2 regions of the Paenibacillus sp. FSL R7-0345 genome follow, and region 2 is predicted to be linked to the other one. Evidence: predicted binding sites of a transcription regulator. Region 2 holds the regulator's gene; the other holds the start of a gene.
What was found. The regulator CtsR, encoded in region 2, represses protease genes until heat stress. The targets are predictions, from matches to a motif close to ATGGTCAATAAAGGTCAAACA.
Positions count from the first base shown of each region.

Region 1: a site for CtsR is predicted at 4,636-4,656, ahead of clpP (ATP-dependent Clp endopeptidase proteolytic subunit ClpP). Genes of this name have one in related genera too.

Region 1 covers NZ_CP152002.1:171,549-181,512, forward strand. The annotation lists gene whiA (DNA-binding protein WhiA) at 1-348, shown strand, start outside; gene NST84_RS00860 (HPr family phosphocarrier protein) at 446-715, shown strand; gene NST84_RS00865 (SIMPL domain-containing protein) at 880-1,638, shown strand; gene NST84_RS00870 (DUF4163 domain-containing protein) at 1,925-3,025, shown strand; gene NST84_RS00875 (GDSL-type esterase/lipase family protein) at 3,211-3,849, shown strand; gene clpP (ATP-dependent Clp endopeptidase proteolytic subunit ClpP) at 3,954-4,550, opposite strand; tRNA gene NST84_RS00885 (tRNA-Arg) at 4,743-4,817, opposite strand; gene NST84_RS00890 (sugar-binding domain-containing protein) at 5,157-6,209, shown strand; gene gap (type I glyceraldehyde-3-phosphate dehydrogenase) at 6,326-7,336, shown strand; gene NST84_RS00900 (phosphoglycerate kinase) at 7,428-8,609, shown strand; gene tpiA (triose-phosphate isomerase) at 8,638-9,393, shown strand; gene gpmI (2,3-bisphosphoglycerate-independent phosphoglycerate mutase) at 9,396-9,964, shown strand, end outside.
Region 2 covers NZ_CP152002.1:6,369,224-6,379,187, reverse strand. The annotation lists gene NST84_RS27745 (GNAT family N-acetyltransferase) at 1-438, shown strand, start outside; gene NST84_RS27740 (CtsR family transcriptional regulator) at 843-1,304, shown strand; gene NST84_RS27735 (UvrB/UvrC motif-containing protein) at 1,332-1,856, shown strand; gene NST84_RS27730 (protein arginine kinase) at 1,885-2,949, shown strand; gene clpC (ATP-dependent protease ATP-binding subunit ClpC) at 2,987-5,458, shown strand; gene radA (DNA repair protein RadA) at 5,694-7,061, shown strand; gene disA (DNA integrity scanning diadenylate cyclase DisA) at 7,077-8,153, shown strand; gene pssA (CDP-diacylglycerol--serine O-phosphatidyltransferase) at 8,226-8,963, shown strand; gene NST84_RS27705 (DUF1573 domain-containing protein) at 9,066-9,461, opposite strand; gene NST84_RS27700 (PIN/TRAM domain-containing protein) at 9,672-9,964, shown strand, end outside.

The DNA of each region.
Region 1 (9,964 bases), 780 kb from region 2:
CTGAGCCTAATCGGTGCGCATCAGGCGCTGTTTAAATTCGAGGATGTGCGGATTATGCGCGACATGCGCAACTCCGTGAACCGCATCGTCAACTGTGAAACGGCTAACCTGAACAAAACGATCGGCGCGGCGGTGCGGCAGATTGAGAACATAAAGCTGCTGCAGCGTGAAATGGGGCTGGAGAGCCTTCCGGATAAGCTGCGCGAGGTCGCAGAAATCAGGCTGGCACACCCGGATATCAACCTGAAGGAAGTCGGTGAGATGCTGAAGGGGAACGTCAGTAAATCAGGAGTAAACCACCGTTTGCGCAAAATTGATGAGCTGGCGGAGAAGGTCCGCGGCGGCTAATTATTTTTTTTCTAGTGTGGATGAGGTTATAATGATATAATATTATAAAATTAATGTGAAATTTTTGGGCAGATCTCAAATAGGGGGTAAGCGTTTCATGACAAAGCACCCGGTAGTTGTACGGTTGAAGACGGGGCTCCATGCTCGGCCGGCAGCATTGTTCGTGCAGGAAGCCAACAAGTTTTCGTCGGAGATTTTCGTGGAAAAAGACGATAAAAAAGTTAACGCCAAAAGCATCATGGGCATTATGAGCCTGGCGATCAGTTCCGGCACGGAGATTTATATCAGCGCGGATGGCGCGGATGCGGATCAGGCTGTAACCGCTTTGACAAGTCTTGTAAGCAAGGAAGAGCTGGAGAACCAATAAGTGGTTCCGGCCTAACTTAAGATGAAGTTACAAAGAGCCCCTTCGGGGCTTTTTTTCATTTCTTCAAAAATGTTCTTCAAAACCGAGAACCTGATGCAACTTTTACCAATGAGGCCCGTCTAGAGGGTACCAAACAAAACAAGAATATGAAAGGGGAAGTTAAAATGAAGAAGCTGGGTAAATCAATTGGAACGGTACTGCTGGCAGGAAGTCTAATTGTTGGAGGAATGGGGTTGAGCAGTGTGTTTAAGGGACCGGAAAAGGCTTACGCTGCTGAAGAAATTACCCGCAATATTGTTAGCGTGACCGGCAAAGGCGAGCTCTCAATCAAGCCGGATATCGTCTACTTGTCGATCGGTGTAAACACAACGGCAGGCACAGCCCAAGAAGCGCAAAAGGACAACGGCGCCAAAATTGCTAAAATAACAGCGCTGCTCAAGACTACATGGGGAATTTCCGATAAGGATATCCAGAGCACACAGTTCAGTGTACAGCCTAACTATGCTTACACAGAAAAAGACGGGCAGCAGGTAAAAGGCTATATCGCACAGCACACACTGCAGGTAGCTTACCGTGATCTGACCAAGGTTGGCGCTCTGCTCGATGCCGCTTCAGCAGCAGGTGCAAACAATATCGGCAGCGCACAGTTTGCGATTGAGGATCCGTCCGCTTTTGAAGCACAGGTTATCGAGAAAGCTATGGCTAACGCTGATGTAAAAGCTGCTGCTATCGCTAAAGCAGCCAAGCGCAGTCTGGGCCAGGTGGTTACAGTAACCCAGAACGACAACGGGAATAACCCTGTTTATTACATGGAAAATGCGGCTATGAGTAAAGCGGCAGCGGATACAGCTGGTGGCACTTCTGTAGAACCGGGCGAAGTGAAGGTTTCCACCCAGCTTAGCGTGGTATATGAACTGAAATAGGAAATGGAACAGATACAGGCTCTGCTTCTGCCGCAATGCGGTGAGGCGGGGCTCTTTTTTTCAGCCGGGAAAAGGGCCGGAAGGTAGAAAAGCTCTCATTTTGTTTAAGGAAAGGTAACAAGACCTTTTAAAATCGACGTAAATGCTTAAGAAACTGTAAGGAAATTTGTAACAACCGCGGCAGCTGTACTCTCTATAATAAGAAGAGTGGGCCGGGACAGCCAGGCTTTCCGGGTCTTAAGGGAACATCAAGTCAATCATCGTACCTGCGGAAGGGGAAATCGACATGAATATTATACTTAAGGAACAATTGCGCAAATGGGGAACAGGGGTATTAGCAGCAAGTCTGCTGCTTGGAGGGGGAGTGCTGTCCGCAGAAGCGGCTCAAGCGGCACCGGCTGCAGCACAGGCTCAAGCTGCCCAGTCCTCAGTGGTACTGAAATGGAACGGCAGCGTTACACAGCAGACCGGGATTTACAGCGGAGGCAAAGTGTGGGTGCCGGTCAGCTTCCTGCGCGATACACTGAAAATGCCTGTAACCTATGATAAAGCGGAGAAGACGTATTCCATCGGCAAAGGCAATACGCTGACCAAGCTGATGGTTTCGGATTACAGTACAGCTATTTCTGTAAACAATTATTTTCTCGGGGATTATGAAGCGAAAAATATAAATAACCGGCTGTATATCCCGTTTGACCTGATGACCGATTATCTCGGCTACCAGGGTGACTGGAGTGCATCCACCGGCCGTCTGAATGTGATGAAACAAAAGCAGAATGCCATTACTATCAGCACGGAAAGCTTTGTTAAGGAGTCGGAGGTTGCTCCGATCAAGCTGGATTACCCGCAGGTGAGCGGGCTGGTTAATGCGGATGCACAGAAAAAGATCAATGATATGATTAAACAGCAGGTGCTCAGTTATGCGGCAGATGCAGAAAAGCAGATTGCAAACCGGCCAGAGGATGACCGTCCGTATGAGTTCCAGGGCGGATATGTAGTAACGTACAATAAGGACGGTGTCCTCAGCCTTGTCACAGAGCAATACGGGTATACCGGCGGAGCGCACGGGATGACTTACCGCAATGCTTTTACCTTCTCACTGAAGGACGGCAAACGCCTGCTGATCGGTGATCTGCTGAAGGCCAACCCGAATTATAAAAAAGAGCTGAACGCACAGCTCTCTAAGAGAATTAAGGCAGAGGGCGGCTACCTCGGCGGATTTACCGGACTGAACACAGAGAAATATTTCTATTTAAAAGAAGGCAAGCTCGTCGTGTTCTTCCAGCTGTATGAATACACTGCTTACGCTTCCGGATTCCCGCAGTTTGACTTTACCTTTAAGGAACTGCTGCCGGACGGCACCAGCCCGTTTGCAGCATTCAAGTAAACATTCGCACGCTGCCCCCAGGGGCAGAACAAAAGAGCCCTTCCTTTCCCCGATCAGAGGGCCGGGGGGGCTCTTTGCCGTTAAAAAATCCGCATCTGCATATAAGGACGTCCTGCCGTTACGGGGCGCCCCTCCTGTTCATAAGCTGTAGAATGTACCGCATAACAGGAGGGAGGAAGATAAGGATGAGCTATCAGTACACGGCACTTGGGGACTCCCTGACGACAGGCTTCGGCGCGCTGCCCGGAAACGGGTTTGTGCCGGTCTACCGGAGAATGGCAGAGGCCCGCCTGCGGACACCTATCCGGCTGACGAACCTTGGTGTGAACGGGCTGACTACGGACGGACTGGAGCAGCGGCTGAAGGGCGACTATAACTTTCGCCTGGCTGTGCAGGAAGCGGATCTGATTACAATCTCGATTGGCGGCAACGACCTGATCAAAGCTGCCAAGGCAGCCGGCAGCCGCCCCGGTGATCTGTCACCGCTGCTGCAAAAGGCACTGCGCGGCTGTAAACAGAATATCAGTGATATCATGGGAACGCTGACACAGCTTAAGGCAGGCGTGAGTAAGCCTTACATCATCCGGATAGTCGGATTATACAATCCCTACCCGCAGATAGATGAAGCTACAGAATGGGTCCGGCAGTTTAACCGGTATACGTCCGGCTACAGCAGCCGGGTCTGCGGATTCGCTTCCATTTATAATGAATTTGCCGGCAACGAACGCGGCTTATTGTTCCTTGATCATATTCATCCTAACAGCAGGGGCTACCGGGTTATCGCCAATAAGCTGGACGGCCTCGGGTACGGGCGCTTGGGCTAATAGCCGCAATATGGCCTGGATCAGAGCTTCATCATACAGCTTCATCAAAAAAAGGCTGCGGGGACCGATAATGGTCCCCGCAGCCTTCTTTGCTGTTATCCCGCTTACACGCCGGCTGGCAGTGTCTTCTCGATAACTTTATCAACGATACCATATTCAGCTGCATCGGCAGCACTCATGAAGTAATCGCGGTCTGTATCCTTCTCAATGCGTTCCAGCGGCTGGCCGGTACGCTCAGAGAGGATGCGGTTCAGCTTGTCGCGCAGCTTCAGGATGCGGCGGGCACGGATTTCGATGTCCGTTGCCTGGCCCTGAGCTCCGCCGAGCGGCTGGTGAATCATGATTTCGCTGTTAGGCAGCGCGAAGCGTTTGCCCTTGGCACCGGCATTCAGCAGGAAAGCTCCCATGGAAGCGGCCATACCTACGCAAATAGTGGATACGTCGGGTTTGATGTACTGCATTGTATCAAAGATAGCCATGCCGGCTGTGATCGAACCGCCCGGGCTGTTGATGTACAGGTGAATATCCTTATCCGGGTCTTCGGCAGCCAGGAACAGCATTTGGGCAATGATGGAATTGGCTACCACGTCATTAACATCCGTTCCAAGGAAAATAATGCGGTCCTTCAGCAGGCGGGAATAGATGTCATAAGCGCGCTCGCCGCGGTTGCTTTGTTCTACTACCATAGGAATATAACTCACGTGTAAAACCTCCTTGAATGGGTTGTTCGAATGTGTTCATTTTTACTGTTACCGTATTAACCACATGATAAACAAAATCAAACAAAAAGTCAAAGAAAGTCAAACTTAGTTTTAAAAAAAAGAGCCGACAAGCGGCTCTTTGGTTAATTAACAGTAGGACAACTGCTAAATTATGTACAAACATGAAATTAATGGCGCGCCCGCCAAGAATCGAACTTGGATCTCAGGCTTCGGAGGCCTACGTCATATCCATTGGACCACGGGCGCAACAGAATTTATTATAATACATGAATCCATAAATTGCAACAGACATTGAAGATGTCCTTAAAATAACTTTTTGTTCTATAAAAGGCCCGTTTTCAGGTTTTTTGTTTAATAAGAGAAGCCGGCTGTTTCAGCTGAACTGGAGGGCCGTTCTTCTCTTACACCCTGTGACAGATGTATAAAATGTATAAGATGAAAAGCGGTTGAGAATTATACTCTCGGATGACTTGCACTCCGCGTAATATTTGGTTAGAATATGAGTGGGACTTAAAAAGTTAACCCGGGACATTTTGAGACCACGAACAAGGGAATAGAGAAAGACGAAGTTGCAGGAGTGAAAGCATGCGCAATTTATTGGAAATCCAAAAGCAGCTTCTGCCGGATCTCATGGAAACCCTTAAGAGACGTTATACGATTCTACATCAGATCATGCTGTCCGATATTATCGGGCGCAGAACGCTGGCCGCGTCGCTGGATATGACCGAGCGGGTGCTGCGTGCCGAGACGGATCTTCTGAAATCGCAAGGGCTCATTGAGATCGAGAGTGTCGGCATGCGGATTAGTGATGCCGGTCGCAGAACGCTTGACCTGCTGGAGCCGATCGCCAAGAGCCTGTTTGGCCTGGATGATCTGGAAGAGAAGATCCGCTCAACGTATGATCTTAGTAAAGTTATTATCGTGCCCGGTGATTGCGAATCATCCCCGTTCACCAAACGTGAGCTGGGACGTGCAGGCGCCAAAGCCTTTCTGGGTGTGCTGCGCGGCGACGATACCATTGCCGTAACAGGCGGCTCTACACTGGCTGATATGGCCGATCAGCTGACCCTGCCGCTATCCGCCTCCTATAAGAATGCATGGGTTGTCCCTGCACGCGGAGGACTTGGAGAAAGCATGGAGATTCAGGCCAATACGATTGCTTCAACTATGGCTAAGCGGATCGGAGCTAACTACCGTCTGCTGCATGTGCCGGATCTGCTCAGCGAAGAAGCTTACCAGTCGCTGGGGCATGACTCGAACATCGGGGAAATTGTACAAATCATCCGCAGATCGCGTATTATTGTTCATGGGATCGGCGATGCCCTGGAAATGACCCGCCGCCGCAAGCTGGATGAGACTACGGTTTCGGAGATTCAGGCTGAAGGCGCGGTTGCCGAATCGTTCGGCTATTATTTTAACGAGGCTGGCGAGGTTGTCCATACTATGCGTACCATAGGACTCCGTTTAGAGGATATTATCCGCACGGAAGTTGTTATCGGGATCGCCGGGGGCAAGCGCAAAGCCAAAGCAATCCACGCAATGCTGCGCTTCGGGCAAGAGGATATTCTGGTTATTGATGAGGCGGCTGCTGTCGAAATCGGCAAAGAAATCGACACAGAGTTGCAGCATGCGCTATAGATTCCAGGATATGGGGAGCGCGCGCAGTTATTTTGCATTATACTTAACATTGTTGTCTTGACGAGCTTCACCGCTTGTCTTGAATAAATAAAACGAACTCTAGGAGGAACTATTCAATGAGTGTAAAAGTTGGTATTAACGGTTTTGGACGTATTGGACGCCTTGCATTCCGCCGTATTCAAAATGTAGAAGGTATCGAAGTGGTAGCAATCAACGACTTGACTGACGCTAAGATGCTTGCTCATTTGCTTAAATATGATACAACTCAAGGTAAATTCCAGGGAGACGTTGAAGTTCATGACGGATTCTTCAAAGTAAACGGTAAAGAAGTTAAGGTTCTTGCGAACCGTAACCCAGAAGAACTGCCTTGGGGCGACCTCGGCGTAGATATCGTTCTGGAGTGCACAGGCTTCTTCACAACTAAAGAAGCTGCTGAAAAGCACCTCAAAGGCGGAGCTAAAAAAGTAGTTATCTCTGCTCCAGCAACTGGCGACATGAAAACTGTTGTTTACAACGTTAACCATGACATCCTTGATGGTTCCGAAACAGTTATCTCCGGCGCATCTTGCACAACTAACTGCCTTGCTCCAATGGCAAAAGTCCTGAACGACAAGTTCGGAATCGTTGAAGGCCTGATGACTACTATCCACGCTTACACTGGCGACCAGAATACACTTGATGCTCCTCACGCTAAAGGTGACTTCAGACGTGCCCGCGCAGCTGCTGAGAACATCATTCCTAACACTACCGGTGCTGCAAAAGCAATCGGTCTGGTAATCCCAGAACTGAAAGGCAAACTTGACGGAGCAGCACAACGCGTGCCTGTTGCTACAGGTTCCCTGACTGAGCTGGTTACTGTACTTGATAAGAACGTAACTGTTGAAGAAATCAACGCAGCAATGAAGGAAGCTTCCGACCCAGAAACTTACGGCTACACTGAAGATGAAATCGTATCTTCCGACATCAAGGGTATGACTTTCGGTTCCCTGTATGATGCAACACAAACTAAAGTCCTGACTGTTGGCGACAAACAACTGGTTAAAACTGTTGCTTGGTACGACAACGAAATGTCCTACACTGCACAGCTGGTTCGCACTTTGGAACACTTCGCAAAACTGGCTAAGTAAGACCGGCTTAACATAAGCAGCATCTATAGAGCGGAAACAGAGGTTCCTTGTTTCCGCTCTTTCTAAATTTGGGTGTGGAGGAAGACTAATCATGAACAAAAAAAGCGTCCGTGATGTAGAAGTAGCAGGCAAACGCGTATTCGTGCGCGTCGATTTCAACGTTCCGGTGGAAGACGGTAAGATCACTGATGATACCCGTATCCGCGAAACCCTTCCAACGATTAAGTACCTGATCGAAAACGGTGCAAAGGTCATTCTGGCGAGCCACATGGGCCGTCCAAAAGGCCAATTCGTTGATTCTATGCGTCTTACCGTTGCTGCAGAGCGTTTGTCCGAGCTGCTCGGCAAACCGGTAGCCAAAGCTGATGAAGCTATCGGCGAAGCTGTTAAAGCGCAGATCGCTGAGCTGAACGACGGCGATGTGCTCGTGCTTGAGAATGTCCGTTTCTATCCGGGCGAAGAAAAGAACGATCCTGAACTGGCTAAGCAGTTCGCTGAACTGGCTGACCTGTTCGTTAATGACGCGTTCGGCGCGGCTCACCGTGCCCATGCTTCTACTGAAGGTATCGCTCACTTCCTGCCGGCTGTATCCGGTCTTCTGATGGAGAAGGAATTGTCCGTACTGGGCAAAGCTCTCTCGAACCCTGAGCGTCCTTTCACTGCCATCATTGGCGGATCCAAAGTGAAGGACAAAATTGACGTTATCGACAACCTCTTGAACCTGGCTGACAATGTACTGATCGGCGGCGGCCTTTCTTATACATTCACCAAAGCTCAAGGCTATGAAATCGGTAAATCGCTGGTAGACAACGATAAAATCGATGTTGCACTGGGATTCATTGAGAAAGCTAAAAAGCTGGGCAAAAACTTCCTGCTTCCTGTTGACATTGTTGTCGCTGACAAGTTCGGTGCAGATGCCAACACCAAAATTGTAGATGTAACTGACATTCCTGCTGACTGGGAAGGTCTGGACATCGGTCCTAAAACCCGTGAACTCTACGCCAATATCATCAAAGATTCCAAGCTGGTTGTTTGGAACGGACCTATGGGCGTATTCGAAATCGATATCTTTGCTGAAGGAACCAAGGCTGTAGCGCAGGCTTGCGCAACAACTGAAGGCTACACTGTGATCGGCGGCGGTGATTCCGCAGCTGCAGCAGAAAAATTCCACCTGGCTGACCAAATGGATCACATCTCCACTGGCGGCGGCGCATCCCTGGAGTTCATGGAAGGTAAGGCACTTCCTGGCGTAGAAGCACTGAACGACAAGTAAGAGGCACAGAAGGAGGCAATACAAGATTATGAGCAGAACACCTATTATTGCAGGCAACTGGAAAATGTTCAAAACTGTTCCGGAAGCTGAAGGCTTTATCGCTGAAGTTAAGGGCGCAGCAGAAGTGGAAGGCGTGGAAACTGTAATTTGCGCTCCTTTTACTAACCTGCCTGCTCTGGTAGCAGCAGTTAAAGGTACAACTATCAAAATCGGTGCACAGAACCTGCACTTCGAAGACAACGGGGCTTACACAGGCGAAATCAGCGGCGTTATGCTGAAAGACCTTGGTGTAGACTACGTTATCATCGGCCACTCCGAGCGCCGCGCTTATTTCGGCGAAACGGATGAAATTGTGAACAAAAAAATGCACGCGGCATTCCGCCACGGCATCACTCCTATCGTATGTGTCGGTGAAAAGCTCGAAGAGCGCGAAGCTGACCAGACTAAGGAAGTTTGCAAAGTACAAACTGAAGGTGCATTTGCCGGTCTGAGTGCTGAACAGGCAGCTCAGGTTGTAATCGCTTATGAGCCAATCTGGGCGATCGGTACTGGTAAATCCTCTACTTCCCAGGATGCTAACGAAGTTATTGCTTATATCCGTACCCTTGTAAAAGATCTGTACGATGAAGCAACAGCTGAAGTTGTGCGTATTCAATACGGCGGCAGTGTGAAGCCTGAGAATGTAACGGAGTATATGAGTCAAAGCGACATCGACGGCGCTCTTGTCGGCGGTGCCAGCCTGCAGCCTGCTTCCTTCGTTTCACTCGTTGAGGGGGCGAAGTAAGGATGTCAGCTCCAAGACCTGTAGCATTGATCATCATGGATGGTTTCGGATTGCGGAATACGGATGAAGGCAACGCGGTTGCCCAAGCCAATAAGCCGAACTATGACCGTTACCTGAAGCAATACCCGAACACTACGCTTACCGCCTGCGGCGAAGCTGTAGGTCTGCCTGAAGGACAAATGGGCAACTCGGAAGTAGGTCACCTTAACATCGGCGCAGGCCGGATCGTATACCAGGATCTGACCCGTATCGACAAGTCGATCCGTGACGGTGAGTTCTTCGAGAACGAAACGCTGGTTGCTGCTGTAAGAAGCGCTAAGTCCACCGGCAAAAAGCTTCACCTGTATGCACTCGTTTCCGACGGCGGCGTGCACAGTCACATTAACCACCTGTTTGCCATGCTCGATCTGGCCAAGAAGGAAGATATGCACGAAGTGTATATCCATGCTTTCATGGACGGACGCGATGTAGCACCTGACAGCGGACAAAAGTTCGTTCAGGATCTGGTTGCGAAGATCGAAGAAGTGGGCGTAGGTAAAATTGCTACGGTATCCGGACGTTACTACGCGAT
Region 2 (9,964 bases):
GCTTCTTTAAACAGGGTGCCGGCTGATGATAGATTGCCATTCCTGCTGCCGGATCCGAGGATTCCCCAGGAGAATTATCCTTATTTTATGGCGCGCATTGTTAATGCTAAGGTATTCATCGAATCATTTAAATACAATAAGCCGGCCAAATCCCGGAAATTCACATTGTACATTAAAGATGAGCACGCTCCATGGAATGGCGGAAGCTGGGTATGGAGTGTGGATACAAAAGGAACAGCTTCGCTGATCCGCTCAAATGTGGCAGACGGAGAGAATGATCTTAGCTGCAGTATCGGCATACTGACGGTTCTGCTGATGGGATATAAGCGTCCGCAGGAACTGGCCAGATACGGGAGCTTATCCGGCGGCTCAGAAGCGCTGCAATGGCTGGAAGAGATTACACCGTTTGCTGAGACCGCTCTGTTTGATTTTTTCTGACAATGCCGAAGCTCTGCCGCTGTTCTGCAGCCGGGAGGGCTTCATTTTTACATATAAAAAAATCCCGAAGCGTGAGAATATCCCGAATACATTGACCGCCTTAAGTAAAAAATAAGAGTAACCCCTTGGAATTCAGTGAAAATATGTTATAATATTAAAAAAGTCAAAGAAAGTCAAAGTCAACGAATGTACTGAAGCCTTTCTGTTATTTGAGCTTTTTAGTTATCTGTAACACTGAATCATCCGGATTTAGTAAGCAGACCTTTGAGAACCCTCGCTGCTGTCTAAGCGGCTGCTGACCCGGGATTCGTGTCTTCTCTCTTGGGTTAAGTTCTTTAGAGGTTACTCCGGGCGGATTCATACCAAGACGTACACAATAGGCAATAAGCACTGGAGGATGAGTGATGCGTAATATCTCTGATATTATCGAACAATATCTGAAGAATATTTTGCATGAAAGTCCCGAAGGTACGGTGGAAATCCAGCGCAATGACCTGGCGGACCAGTTCTCATGCGTGCCGTCACAGATTAATTATGTCATCAGTACACGTTTTACTTTAGAGAAGGGCTATGTGGTGGAGAGCAAGCGCGGCGGCGGCGGTTATATCCGGATTCAGCGTTTTGAACTGCCCCAGAATGTGGCGCTGTACGCTCATCTCAAATCTACAATAGGAAATGATATTGATCAGAATTCCGCCGAAGGGCTGATTTATCAGCTTGAGGAGGCCCGTTTTCTAAGCAAACGTGAAGCGTGTCTTATGCGCGCCGCTGTTTCCCGGGAATGCCTGACGGTTAATCTGCCGTACCGGGATGAGATTCGTGCCAAGATTATGAAGGCGATGCTAATCTCTTTGTTGGGCAAATAATGGTCATCATAAGGGAGGGACTCCGCTATGCTGTGTCAGGAATGCGGCGTCAAACCGGCAACTCTGCATTTCACCAAGATTGTGAGTGGAGAGAAGACGGAATTTCATATTTGTGAAAGCTGTGCCCGTGAAAAAGGCGAGATGATCCCCGGAACCGCCGGCGGCTTCTCGATCCACAGCCTGTTATCCGGCTTGCTGGACCTTGAAGGGGCAGGCAAGGAGAAGACAGCGGCGACCAAGAATGTACAGGGTCTGCACTGCGAGAACTGCGGCATGACCTATTCCCAATTCAGCAAGCTTGGACGGTTCGGCTGCAGCTCCTGTTATAAATATTTTGATAGCACGCTGGACCCGCTCTTCAGAAGAGTACACGGCAGTACCGCTCATGTCGGCAAGCTGCCCAAACGCGCCGGTGCACAGATTATGTGCAAGCGCCAGATTAACGAATTGAAGCATGAGCTGCAGGAGAGCATCATCCAGGAAGAGTTCGAAACTGCAGCTGAGCTGAGGGACAAAATCCGCAAACTTGAAAAAGAAATGGCACAAGAGTAAAGTCTTTCATATATAGGGGGGATACGGCATGTCAAATCTCCGGTTTACTGAACAAGCACTTAGCAACTGGATGCGCTGCGGCGGCAGTCACTCTGAAATTGTGATCAGCAGCCGTATGCGTATCGCCCGCAATCTGGAGCATTTGCCCTTTCCGCTGCTGGCCTCGGCCGAGCAGGCGGAGGAAGCACTGGAGCAGCTTGCCCCAGTATTTCAGGGAGAAGCCGCTGAAGGCTTCGGCACCTTTGAACTGCTCAGATTGGATGACCTCACCGAGCTGGACAAAAAGGTACTTGTAGAGAAGCATCTGATCAGTCCTAATCTGGCTAATGATTCCCGGGGCGGGGCAGTTATCCTGAACGAGGATGAGTCAGTCAGTATTATGATCAATGAGGAGGATCATCTCCGGATTCAGTGTTTGTTTCCCGGCCTGCAGGTCAAAGAAGCCTGGGAGCGGGCAACGGCGATTGATGATATTTTTGAATCCTCCGTCAATTATGCCTTCGATGACAGAAGGGGCTATCTGACAAGTTGTCCTACGAATGTAGGGACCGGCCTCCGCGCTTCGGTGATGCTGCATCTGCCGGCGCTGGTGATGACTCATCAGATCAACCGGATTTTATCCGCAGTGAATCAGGTGGGCCTGACTGTTAGAGGGATTTACGGTGAAGGCAGCGAAGCAGTAGGGAACATCTTTCAAATTTCTAACCAGATTACACTGGGGCAGACCGAAAGTGAAATTATCGAGAACCTCCATAGTGTAGTTACACAGATTATTGAGCATGAACGCAATGCCCGCGAGCGGCTGCTGACTGATTCGGCACTGCGGATTACCGACCGCATTAAACGGTCTTACGGTATTCTGGCATACGCTGCTGTTATGGAGCTCAAGGAATCGGCACAGCGTCTCTCCGACCTGCGGCTGGGAGTGGATCTGGGCATTCTGGAAGGTCCCTCAATCTCCGTGCTGAATGAGCTGAATGTCAAGACACAGCCGGGGTTCCTGCAAAAAATGTTCGGCGACGAGCTGTCGGCCACCGAACGCGATATGTACCGGGCAAAGCTGCTCCGGGAAACACTGGGATTACAACATTAATTTATAGATACTTATTATCCGTGGAGGTGCAGGAGATATGATGTTTGGAAGATTTACGGAACGCGCACAAAAAGTGCTGGCGCTGGCGCAGGAAGAAGCTGTACGGCTGGGACATAACAACATTGGTACAGAACATATTTTGCTCGGACTGATTCGTGAGGGAGACGGCATTGCCGCTAAGGCACTGATTGGACTGGGTCTGGGTCTGGAAAAAATTCAGGACGAAGTGGAAACGCTGATCGGCAGAGGACAGGAACAGCCTACCAACATCGCATATACTCCACGTGCAAAGAAAGTAATTGAGCTGTCGATGGACGAAGCACGCAAGCTTGGTCATACTTACGTCGGCACAGAGCATATCCTGCTCGGACTGATCCGTGAGGGCGAGGGTGTCGCAGCCCGTGTACTTAACAACCTGGGAATCAGCCTGAACAAAGCCCGTCAGCAGGTACTGCAGCTTCTGGGCAGCAGTGAGGCTACTTCAAGCCACAGCGGAACGCCTGCCAATGTCAGCACACCGACGCTGGACGGCCTGGCCCGTGACTTGACTGCTTATGCGAAGGACGGCAACCTTGACCCGGTTATCGGCCGCAGCAAAGAAATCGAACGCGTAATTCAGGTGCTGAGCCGCCGGACCAAAAACAATCCGGTGCTGATCGGTGAGCCAGGGGTTGGTAAAACAGCTATCGCTGAAGGCCTTGCACAAAAAATCATCAATAATGAAATTCCGGAAACACTGCGTGACAAACGCGTTATGACCCTGGATATGGGTTCAGTTGTTGCCGGAACCAAATACCGCGGTGAATTCGAAGACCGGCTCAAAAAAATTATGGACGAAATTCGTCAGGCCGGTAATATCGTACTCTTTATCGATGAGCTGCACACGCTGATCGGAGCTGGCGGTGCGGAAGGCGCAATTGACGCTTCCAACATCCTCAAGCCGGCTCTGGCCCGCGGGGAGCTGCAGTGCATTGGTGCAACTACCCTTGACGAATACCGCAAATATATTGAAAAGGACGCAGCCCTGGAACGCCGCTTCCAGCCGATCACGGTGGATCAGCCTTCTCCGGAGGAAGCTGTACAGATCCTTTACGGACTGCGTGACCGTTATGAAGCCCATCACCGGGTAAAGATCACCGATGAGGCCATCGTGGAGGCTGTGAAGCTCTCTGACCGCTACATTCCTGACCGCTTCCTGCCGGACAAAGCGATTGACCTGATTGACGAAGCGGGTTCCAAGGTAAGACTTAACTCTTACACCATTCCGCCGAATCTGAAGGAACTGGAAATGCGCCTGGATGATATCCGCAAGGAGAAGGATTCTGCCGTTCAGAGCCAGGAATTTGAAAAAGCTGCTGCACTGCGGGATACCGAGCAGAAGATCCGCGAGGAGCTTGATACAACCAAGAACCAGTGGAAAGAGAAGCAGGGGCGTACCGATTCCCAGGTTACTCCTGAGGATATCGCCCAGGTAGTAGCCAGCTGGACCGGTATTCCTGTAAGCAAGCTGAAGGAAGAGGAGACCGACCGTCTGCTCAACATGGAAGCTCTGCTGCATGAACGGGTAATCGGCCAGGATGAAGCCGTGAAGGCGGTCAGCCGGGCGCTGCGCCGGGCACGTGCGGGTCTAAAAGATCCTAAGCGTCCAATGGGCTCCTTCATCTTCCTCGGACCAACCGGGGTAGGTAAAACCGAGCTGGCGCGTGCACTTGCCGAAGCGATGTTCGGTGACGAAAATGCGGTAATCCGTATCGACATGTCGGAATACATGGAGAAACACTCCACATCACGTCTAGTAGGGGCACCTCCGGGATATGTCGGATACGAAGAAGGCGGACAGCTGACCGAGAAGGTACGCCGCAAGCCATATTCTGTAGTCTTGCTGGATGAGATCGAAAAAGCTCACCCTGAAGTGTTTAACATTCTGCTGCAGGTGCTGGAAGACGGCCGTCTGACCGATTCCAAAGGCCGTGTAGTTGATTTCCGCAACACCCTGATTATCCTGACTTCTAACGTCGGGGCACAGGCGATCAAGAGAAACTCGACCCTTGGCTTCACTGCAGTACAGGATGCCGGAGCGGATTACAGCAACATGAAGGGCAAAGTAATGGAAGAGCTGAAGAAGAGCTTCCGTCCTGAGTTCCTGAACCGGATCGACGAAATCATTGTCTTCCACTCGCTGGAAGAGAAGCATATCGCCGAAATCGTTACGCTCATGTCCGATGAGCTGCGCAAGCGGCTGCGTGAATACGATGTGGACTTCGAGCTTACGGATGGCGGTAAAGCCTTCCTGGCCAAAGAAGGATATGATCCGGCATTTGGTGCCCGTCCGCTGCGCCGCGCCATTCAAAAGCATATTGAAGACCGTCTTTCCGAAGAGCTGCTGAAAGGCAACATCAAGAAGGGCGACTCCCTTAAGATTGATGAAGTGAATGGTGAACTTGTGGTGACCACTGTGGATGCTCCTGCAGCTTCACTGGAAAAGGAAGCCGAAACTGACAACAAATAAGTACTTGTGAAACAAAGCCGCCGTTCCTCCGTATAGAGGAGCGGCGGCTTTTTCTAAGTTAGACGGTTGTTTGACGACGCGAAAGTGACTAAAGAGGCACTAAATCAGGCAGGTTATAGAGGACACCTCAAAACTAGAACCTAAGTAACCTTCCGTTCGGGTTGCAGAAATGGTAAACTTTGAGTAAGGGCAAATTATATGCAATTTAAGCAACTTTGTACCGTAAGGAGATCACATGGCAAAAGCAAAAACAAAATTTTTCTGTACCGACTGCGGCTACGAATCGCCAAAATGGTTTGGTAAATGCCCGGGCTGCCAGGCATGGAACACCATGGTAGAAGAAACGGAAAGCGTAGTCAAAACACAAGGAATGAATGCACCTATTTTTCAGAGTAAAGAAAAGGCGCAATCGATCATAAATATAGAAAGTGACAAAGAACCGCGCATCCTGACAGGCATCGGCGAGCTAAACCGTGTGCTTGGCGGGGGCATCGTGCCAGGTTCCCTGGTGCTTGTGGGGGGAGATCCCGGCATCGGTAAGTCGACCCTCCTGCTGCAGACCTCGCATGCCTTGACTACCCAGGGGCTTCGCGTGCTCTATATTTCCGGGGAAGAATCGGTACGCCAGACCAAGCTGCGGGCCGACCGCCTCGGGGCGTTGTCAGCAGAGCTGTACGTGCTGTGTGAAACCAATATGGAGAGTATCGAAGAGGCGATTGAGCAGATCCAGCCGCAGTTCCTCGTCATTGACTCCATTCAGACGGTATTTATGCCTGAGGTAACCAGTGCGCCCGGCAGTGTGACGCAGGTCCGGGAATGTACGACACGGTTTATGCGCATTGCCAAAATCCGCGGAATTGCGACAGTGCTGGTCGGCCATGTTACCAAGGAGGGCGCCATTGCCGGTCCGCGGATGCTTGAGCATATGGTGGATTGTGTATTGTATTTCGAGGGGGAACGCCACCATACTTACCGGCTGCTGCGCGCAGTAAAAAACCGTTTTGGTTCAACCAATGAGATCGGAATTTTTGAAATGGGCGAAATCGGCCTTACGGAAGTGGAGAATCCCTCGGAGCTGTTCCTGTCGGAACGTCCGCTGGGTGTAGCCGGCTCTGCCGTTGTGGCCAGCATGGAAGGGACCAGACCCGTACTCGTTGAGCTGCAGGCGCTGGTTGCCGCCACCCATTTCCCTTCGCCGCGGCGGATGTGTACCGGGATGGATCACCAGCGCATGGCGCTTATTATTGCAGTACTCGAGAAGCGGATGGGCATGTTTCTGCAGAATCAGGATGCTTACCTCAATGTGGCCGGAGGTGTAAAGCTGGATGAGCCGGCCATTGACCTTGCGGTAGCAGTCAGCATTGCCTCGAGCTTCCGTGATATATCCACGAAACCCTATGATGTCTTCTTTGGCGAAGTCGGGCTTACTGGTGAAGTCAGAGGCGTCTCACGCGCCGAAACGCGGGTTAAAGAGGCGGCTAAGCTGGGATTCCGGAGGGTAATCATGCCTGAGAAGAGCATGAAAGGCTGGAAGCATCCGCAGGATATCCAGATTATCGGCGTCAGCACCGTAGCAGATGCATTAAAGGTCGCGTTAGATTAGGGGGATAATAGGAAGATGAAAGAATATACTCAATTAGAGAATATGAATGATCTGCTAAGGATGGCAGCGCCGGGCACACCCTTCCGTGAAGGTCTGGAGAATGTGCTCCGGGCCAAGACGGGTGCACTCATCGTAGTCGGATACAGTCCGGAAGTGATGGAGGTAGTGGACGGGGGCTTTTCCATCAATTGTGATTTCTCACCCAACTACCTGTATGAGCTGGCAAAAATGGACGGCGCCATTATATTGAGCGAGGATCTCAAACGGATTCTGTATGCCAACACCCAGCTTATTCCCGATTCGTCCATCTCTTCGATCGAAACGGGAATCCGCCACCGTACGGCGGAGCGTGTTGCCAAACAGACCGGCAAGCTGGTCGTCTCCATCTCGCAGCGGCGCAATATCATCACCTTGTACCAGGGCTCCATCCGTTATGCACTTAAAGAAATCGGAGCCATTCTGGCCAAGGCAAATCAGGCGATCCAGACGCTTGAAAAGTATAAGGCAGTGCTTACCCAGGGGCTGACCAATCTCTCCGCATCCGAATATGAGGGCATTGTTACCGTTCCGGAGGTTGTCGGAGTCATTCAGCGGGTTGAGATGGTACTGCGGATTAAGATGGAAATTAAACGCTACATCAATGAACTGGGCAACGAAGGCCGGCTGATCAGCATGCAGATGGAAGAACTGGTGGGAAATACTGAGGAAGAAGCCTGGCTCTTATACAGAGACTATGCAAGAGAAGAGCAGGAGGACAAAATCCGTGAGATCATCGCCGGGCTTAAGCGCAGCAGTGATGACGAGCTGATGGATGACAATCATATCGCCCGCCTTCTGGGATATTCTTCGACGGCAATCGCCTCGGAAGAAGCGGTGACGCCGCGCGGCTACCGCCTGCTGAACAAGATTCCGCGGCTGCCGAATGTCATCATTCACAATCTGGTGGAGCGCTTTGAAATGCTGCCTAATCTGATGACGGCAAGCATAGCTGAGCTGGATGAAGTGGACGGGATCGGCGAGATGCGGGCACGCAATATTCAGGACGGACTCAAGCGGCTGCAGAAGCAAGTTCTTATTGACAGGCAAATGTAAATAACATACAATCACGTAATATTGATGGCCTTAAGGTTTTAGGGTTTAAAGTTAGCAGACAGAGGTGAAGAAATGATACAAAAATCAATTCCAAATCTTTTTACCATCGGTAATCTGATGCTTGGAATGTTTGGTATCATGATGGCGTTAGACGGCAAGCTCAGCATGGCCGCTATCATGGTGATTATTGCTATGCTTTTAGACGGACTGGACGGCCGGGTCGCGCGTGCACTTAAATGTGAAAGTGAATTTGGCAAGGAGCTGGATTCTTTATCCGATGTGGTCTCCTTTGGGGTAGCCCCCGCCTTAATTATGTATGTTACCAGTTTGCAGGATTTGAACTCTGCACTGGGCTGGACGGTAACAGCGATTTTCCCAGTGTTCGGGGCGCTGCGTCTGGCACGCTTTAATGTCCGTCCGGGAATTCCCGGATATTTCGTGGGATTGCCGATTCCTGCAGCGGGTGGCGTACTGGCCACACTGGCTCTTTTTCATAAAGATGTTTCCGCTCCATTCATGATTGTGGCTACATTGCTCTTATCTTATCTGATGGTCAGTACAGTCAAATATCCTAACTTCAAGAAGGTCGGGCTGCCCAAAAAGGCTGTGCTCATCGCACCGGTAGTCATTGTGGTGGCTGTTGCTGTAGCCGTTGTATTCCCGGAGCAGATTGCCAAGATGATCTTTGCGCTCCTGGCGCTGTACGCGCTGTACGGCTTCAAGCAGAACATTGACCGCCTGACAGCACGCCGCCGGCACCGCCGCAGAAGACGTTCCGAAGACAAGGTATATCAATCAAAGAACGGTTAACCGGACTTATTTTCTTATATGCCACCCAAAAAGGCTTTGCCCTCACTGATTGCAGTGAATGGCAAAGCCTTTGCTGTTATTAGGGTGTAAAAGGGACGTAACTTAGGAGAGATTAAACAGTCCGAGTGTGGCGCATTTCTGCGATTCCTTGGCGACCACCTCGTCCATATTAATGTTAAGCAGATTGCAGAGCGCTGACATATAGAACAGCTCACGCCCCAGTTCAGAAGCTACGACCTCCCGGCAGTTCTCACACAGCTCACCCTCCAGATGAGTGCCTGCCAGCTCCTTGGCGTGCTCGAGTCCAAGCGCCGGCTCGAATACCTGCTTAGTGGCATGCAGCTGGATGCAACCGCATTCGGTTATAGCTTTGACGACAGCGCGGTTGACGGATGCACTGCTCTGACCGTTTTTGGACATGACATCCAGCAGACTACGGTGACGGAGCAGCAGTTCGGAGACTTGATCCTGAAAGGCCTGTAAACTTGGTGCGCTCATTTTCCATTCACCCCTGGGTTCTAGATTGAGTTCATTATATGCCAGTACCCCCCTGTTTTCAACGGGAATAGGAGTTCCTGACAACCTTTACATAACCGGTAACTTTTTTCTGCAGAAAATAAGCGTAGCTGCGATTACCATCCTGATAATTGGAACATACTGGAGAGGTATAAATCATTTCAGGATGAATAAAAGGAGGTGCGTAGGGTTATGTGGAAAAAGATTATTTTGACGCTTGCCGGGTTATCAGGAGCCTGGTCCGGCTATTCGCTATACCATACGGCAGAAAAGGGATTTCCGCAGGGCATGGATAAACTGGCAGGGGATCTGCCTGTGGATGGAAGCATTTTGTTTACGGTGCTGGGAGCCATTATTTTTTTGATTGCGGGGACTTTATGCGCGGATTGGGGCGGTACAAAGCTGCGTGAGGCGGTGGTGTACTGTTCGCGTATACCGATGAATGAAATGGCTGCAGGCGCTGCCGGACTGACAGGAGGACTTTT